DNA from 2 places in the Flexivirga sp. B27 genome. Region 2 is predicted to be linked to the other one. Evidence: predicted binding sites of a transcription regulator. Region 2 holds the regulator's gene; the other holds the start of a gene.

Region 1 (3,211 bases), on a different contig from region 2:
GCTCCGGTGACCACGAACTGGCCCTTCGACGACCTGACGCTCATCGGTCCTGACCTCATGCTGCGTCCGGTCCGCGACAACGAGATCGGGAGGTTCGCCGAGCTTCTGCCGGACGACTTCGACCTCGACCCGACCTACCCGCCGTTGCCCGAGCTGCCGCCCGGCAACGACCGCGCCCGCCGCTTCGCGCAGAGCGTATGGCGGCACCGCGGTTGCTGGTCGGTCGACGACTGGGCACTCGACTTCGGCATATGGCGACACGACCAACCCGTCGGCATACAGACCCTCGAGGGCACCGACTTCCCGACCGAACGCACCGTGGACACCGCCTCATGGATCGCGAAACCGTTTCGCGGCAAGGGTTTCGGCATACGAGCACGCGCGTCCGTGTTGGCGTTCGCGTTCGAGCAGCTCGGCGCCGAGCAAGCAGTCAGCTCAGCAGTCACGACCAATCAGGCATCTCTGGGCGTGAGCCGGCATCTCGGCTACCGGGACACCGGCGTCCGCCCGCACGACACCGGCGACCGCATCGTCGACCTACAGCATCTGGCACTCAGCCGCGAGGACTGGGCAGCATCAGACGCGCGAATCTCCCTCGAAATCAACGGCTTCGACGCCTGTCGCCCGTTCTTCGGGCTGCGCTGAACGGCGCGCGCTCGAACTCCCCCACCCACCGGTCGCCACCGCGCATCGGGATGCGCCGCATTCGGGTCAGCCGCACGTCACCGGTCGCTACTCGACGCACCTCCGGCTTCGCCAGCAACCACGGCGGCCCCGGCGGATCGTCGTCACCGGGGCATCGAGCGATAACGAGAATCTCGCCCCCGTGCCCGCACAGCGACGCAACACCCGCCGCAGCCGCCTCGTGCAATTTCGGCGGCAGCGCCTGCAATGTCGTGCACTCGATGACCAGATCGAACGCACCGCATAATTCGTCCGGCAGATCGAGCAGGTCCGCCGTCCTGTAGTTCACGGTCGACTCCGCATGACGAGACTGCGCCTCGGCCAGAGCCGTTCGCGACACATCGAAGGCCGTCACATCAAACCCGTATGACGCCACCAACTCGGCGTCGTCGCCATACGCGCACCCGATCACGACGGCCCGCCGACCGACCACGCCATCAGGGAACCGCTCACCCAGCCAGGTCACCAGGTATGGCGTCGGCTCCCCGTGGTCCCACGCGACCGCCGGACCTCCGGCGCCCGCATCGACATACAGCTGGCCGTACCAGCCTGCCGAACCCCGCTCAGCGGGCATCCATCCGCCCCGGCGCCGGACTGACCGGATCCGAGATCTCCACCGTCTGGCCCATCGGATCACGCACGACATAACTCCAGTAGCCGACCCAGAACGGCTCCGACCGGAGCGCTTCGATGCCTGCGTCCTGCAGCCGAGCCACCGCACCGGCAAACGATTCCGGTGCGAGCGCAATGCTCCAGGAGGCCGCCGCGTGTGCCGGCGCCGGCTCGACCTCCAACCCGTAGACCCAACCCGGCTGGAACGACCATGCGGACAGCGGGACCGCCTCGGCATCGAGGCCGATGGCGAGCTGCACGACATCGTCGATGGCAAACGCGATCGAGTCCGCCTCGTCCCAGATCTGCTCCAGGCCGATGAACTCCCGGTAGAACCGCCGAGACGCCGGCAGGTCATTGCTCCGCGTGTAGAGGAAGAACGCCCGGTCAGCCATCAGCCGAGTATGCCGGAGCCCACGGGAACAAAGTGCCGATCGGCGGCCTTGAGTGAGTAAGACTCAACTTTCGCTGCGGCACACCGTGCCGCCATACGACTCCAGGAGAGCGATGACCCAAACACATCAGCTGCCGGTGCTCTTTCTGCACGACCAGGTGGCGCTGCCCGGCATGACCCTGCCGATCGAGCTCGACGACGAGGCTCGCGCAGCAGTCGATGCCGCACGCGCGGCGGACAGCGAGCAGCTGCTGCTCGCACCGCGCATCGACGACAAATACCCGACGGTCGGCGCCGTCGCGACCATCGAGCAGGTCGGCCGTATGCCGAACGGCGAGCCCGCCGCTGTCCTGCGCGCCACCGACCGCGCCCGCATCGGCCGCGGCGTGGCCGGACCGGGCGCCGCGCTCTGGGTGGAGGCCGAGGTCATCGAGCCCGGTGTCCCGACCGAGCGCACCACCGAGCTCGCCACCGACTACAAGCGACTGGTCGTCGCGACCCTCAAGCACCGCAACGCCTGGCAGGTCATCGACCATGTCGAGTCCACGACCGACCCGCACGCGCTCGCCGACCTGGCCGGCTGGGCGTCATACCTCTCGCCGCAGCAGCGGGTGCAGCTGCTCGAGGAGACCGACGTCGACAAGCGGCTCGAGACGCTGATCACCTGGACCGGCGATCACCTTGCCGAGCAAGAGGTTTCGGACAAGATCGCCACCGACGTGCGCGACGGTATGGAGAAGAGCCAGCGCGAGTTCCTGCTGCGTCAGCAACTGGAGGCGATCCGCAAGGAGCTCGGTGAGAACGAACCCGAAGGTTCCGACGACTACCGATCCCGCGTCGAGGCCGCCGACCTGCCGGACGAGGTCCGCGAGGCGGCGCTGCGCGAGGTCGGCAAGCTGGAGCGCTCCAGCGAGCAGAGCCCCGAGGGCGGCTGGATCCGCACCTGGCTCGACACGGTCCTCGAACTGCCCTGGAAACACACGACTTCCGACCGCACCGACATCACCGCAGCACGCGAGGTGCTGGACGCCGACCACCACGGCCTGGACGACGTGAAGGACCGCATCGTCGAATACCTCGCGGTCCGCGGGCGTCGCGCCGAGCGCGGCATGCAGGTCGTCGGCGGTCGTGGCTCGGGTGCCGTGTTGGCGCTCGTCGGCCCGCCCGGGGTCGGCAAGACGTCGCTCGGAGAGAGCGTCGCACGAGCCCTGGATCGGTCGTTCGTTCGCGTCGCCCTCGGCGGTGTGCGCGACGAGGCCGAGATCCGCGGTCACCGGCGCACGTATGTCGGGGCCCTCCCCGGCCGGATCGTTCGCGCCATCAAGGAAGCCGGCTCGATGAACCCGGTCATACTGCTGGACGAGATCGACAAGGTCGGCTCCGACTTCCGGGGTGACCCGGCGGCCGCGCTGCTCGAGGTGCTGGACCCGGCGCAGAACCACACCTTCCGCGACCACTACCTCGAGCTCGACCTCGACCTGTCCGACGTGGTCTTCATCGCCACGGCCAACACCCTCGAGA
Region 2 (3,211 bases):
CGGATGGCGTTGCCGACGGTGAGGAGCACCCTGACACGGCGCTCGCCGCCGAGCGGCTCGACGCTCTGCAGCGCACCCAGGCGGAGTACTTCAACTACAAGAAGCGCGTCGAGCGCGACCGCGAGGCCCAGAAGGACGCGACGACTGCGCGCGTGCTGGAGTCCCTGCTGCCGGTGCTCGATGACATCTACCTGGCGCGTGAGCACGGCGATCTGGAGGGCAGCCCCTTCGAGAAGATCGCCGACAAGCTGGACACCACGCTCACCAAGCTGGGGCTGACCGCGTTCGGCGCCGTGGGTGAGGCGTTCGACCCCACCCACCACGAGGCCTTGATGCACATCGAGGCCGAAGTGCCGGAGGGTTCGGAAGGCACCACCATCGTGCAGGTCATGCAGCCGGGTTACCGGCTGGGCGACCGCATGGTCCGACCCGCACGCGTCGCGGTCGCGGACCCGTCCTGATGCAGCCCGAGTCGTTGGTCGAGTGGGGCGTGCATGACGAGAGCCCCACTCGATCAACGACTTTCAACTTTTTAGGAGTGATGCATGGCTAGTCAGGACTGGCTCGAGAAGGACTTCTACAAGATCCTCGGCGTGTCGCAGGACGCGTCCGAGGACGAGATCAAGAAGGCCTATCGCAAGCTCGCCCGCAAGTGGCACCCGGACCAGAACCCCGGCGACGCCGCGGCGGAGCAGAAATTCAAGGACATCGGCGAGGCCAACTCCGTCCTGTCCGACCCGGCCAAGCGCCAGGAATACGACCAGTTGCGCCAGATGGTCGGCGGCGGTGCACGATTCACCGCAGGCGGCCCCGGTGGCGGCGGTGGCGCAGGCGGATTCGAGGACCTCTTCGGCTCGATGTTCGGCGGTGGTGGGGGACAGAACGTCCGCTTCTCCACCGGTGGAGGCGGGGAGCAGATCAACCTCGACGACATCCTCGGCCAGTTCGGCGGTGGTGGCTACGGCTCGCCATACGGCGGCTATCAGGCCGGCCCGCGCAAGGGTGCCGACCTCGAGGCTCGCACCAAGCTCAGCTTCCGTGATGCGGCAGCGGGCGAGACCGTGTCGCTGCAGGCCGCCGACGGGCAGACCATCAAGACGCGGATCCCCGCTGGGGTCAAGGACGGTCAGACGATCCGGCTGCGCGGCAAGGGCCGCCCCAGTCAGAGCGGTGGACAACCCGGTGACCTGCTGCTGCACGTCACCGTCGAGCCGCACCCGGTCTTCCACCGGGACGGCAACAACCTGCTGATCGACCTGCCGGTGACCTTCGCCGAGGCCGCACTCGGGGCGACCGTCTCCGTGCCGACGCTCGGCGGCAAGAACGTCAAGGTCAAGATCAAGGCGGGCACCCCGTCCGGTCGCAAGCTGCGCGTCAAGGGTGAGGGCATCCAGGCCAAGAACGGCGCGGGTGACCTGATCGCGACCGTGCAGGTGGTCGTCCCCGAGAAGCTCACCAAGGAGACCAAGCAGGCCGTCGAGGCGCTCGCCGAGCAGGACCGCGAGCGTGGCGTCGACCCGCGCACCGAGCTGAACGCGAAAGCTGCGCAGTAATGGTCCGGTCATCCTGGCGCGGCGCCTCGCCGCCACCGCCGGATGCGCCGATCTACGCGATCTCCGCGGCGGCGCAGCTGGCGGGCATCCATGCCCAAACGCTGCGCCAGTACGACCGATTGGGCATCGTCACGCCGTCCCGCACACGGGGCGGCGGGCGGCGCTACTCGATGCACGACCTCGACGTGTTGCGCGAGGTCCAGCGACTGTCGCAGGAGGAGGGGGTGTCGCTGGCCGGCATCCGCCGCATCCTGCAACTGGAGGACCAGATCGGTGCGCTGCGCTCCCGGGTGCGCGAGCTGTCCGACGAGTTGGAGCGGGAGCGTGCCAAGGGTCTCGGACGGGTCTTCGCCGCTGCCCCGGACGGCCAGATCACTCCGTTGCGGCCCGGCGAGCGGGTCACCCCGGCCCGCACCGAACGCGCCCTGGTCGTATGGCGTAAGCGCGGCTGAGCACTCCGCTCTGGCACAGTGGTGCCCGTGATCGAGTACCTCATGGTCTTCCCCGAGCGCGATGCCGCGGAGGAAGTCGCCGACGAGCTCCGTGACAACGACGAATTCACTTCCGTGCGAGTGGTTTCCGAGGCGCTTGCCGGCGAGGATGACGCAGAAGACGTCGACTGGGCGGTCCACGTCATGCAGGACACCATCGACGATCCGACGGGTGCCGTCGCCCGCGCACTGGCCAAACGCTTCGATGCCCTCGCCGAGGAGCACGACGGTTGGCTCGACGAGCACCGTTCGAGCGGCGAATGACACAGCGAATGACACAGGAAAACCGCCTACGACCGAACGGCCGTAGGCGGTTTCGCTGTAGGTAACGCGGTGGTCCGGACTCAGAGCGGCGTGCGAAGGGTGCACCCGACGCGCACGTTCGAGCCGAGAGCCTTCTCCGTCATCTGGATGACACGGGGTGAATACGCGAGCTGCAGGTGATCGCTGAAGTCGATGGCACAGCCGTCCTGCAGAGTGATGTTGTGCACCGTCGCGCCGGGACCCGCGGTCAGGAACGTCCGGGTGTATGGCGTGGTGACCTCGTCGTACTTCGACCCGATGATCGTGTAGTCGATCCCCGGCATCGTGTCGCCGTCGGCGTTGAGCTCATTGAGATAGTCGGAGCCGATCTCCTGGTCCACCGCTGCTTGTCCCAGTGTGCTCGGCAGTGCCGGGTTCAGACCGAACGCCTTTGCCACTGTTGCCAGTCCGGACAACGTGGTGCCGTGGTTGGTGGCGCCATACGTCACGACATTGTCGACCTTGTTGGCGGCGGGAATCGACGGATTCGCGCCGCCGAAGAACTTCAGGTAGCCGCGCGCCACGATGCCACCCTGTGACCAGCCGACCAGATCGACCTTCTTCGCCCCGGTGGCCGCGAGCACCTTGTCGACTTCCTGGCTGAGCTGCTTGGCCGAGTCCTTCACCGGACCGGTCAGATATACACCGGGGAACTTGCTCAGGATCGCGTCGCTGCCGCCGAGGTTCTCGCCGAAGACGCAGTAGCCCTGTTTCTTCAGCGCGGGGGACAGCGCGGCAAAGCTGTCGTAGCGGCTGGACCAGGTGCCCTGCACCAGCACGACCGGATTGGGGTGGGCGGCAGACGGCTTGCATGACCAGTCATTCATCCCCTGCGGCAGCGCCGAGGGTGATGCGTCGCAGAGA

What was found. Region 2 encodes HspR, which represses chaperone genes until heat shock. Its sites were predicted from a motif close to AAGTTGAGTCNNNNNGACTCAACTT; they were not measured.
Region 1: lon (endopeptidase La) is a predicted target of HspR. The motif match lies at 1,737-1,761, and genes of this name have one in related genera.

What each region holds. Positions count from the first base shown of each region.
Region 1 is NZ_JBPYUM010000001.1:1,796,338-1,799,548, forward strand. Features, by position in the region: gene ACSZL9_RS08415 (GNAT family N-acetyltransferase) at 7-645, shown strand; gene ACSZL9_RS08420 (class I SAM-dependent methyltransferase) at 602-1,258, opposite strand; gene ACSZL9_RS08425 (VOC family protein) at 1,248-1,691, opposite strand; gene lon (endopeptidase La) at 1,804-3,211, shown strand, end outside.
Region 2 is NZ_JBPYUM010000005.1:51,781-54,991, reverse strand. Features, by position in the region: gene ACSZL9_RS17015 (nucleotide exchange factor GrpE) at 1-461, shown strand, start outside; gene ACSZL9_RS17010 (DnaJ C-terminal domain-containing protein) at 546-1,553, shown strand; gene ACSZL9_RS17005 (heat shock protein transcriptional repressor HspR) at 1,553-2,005, shown strand; gene ACSZL9_RS17000 (hypothetical protein) at 2,033-2,308, shown strand; gene ACSZL9_RS16995 (esterase/lipase family protein) at 2,389-3,174, opposite strand.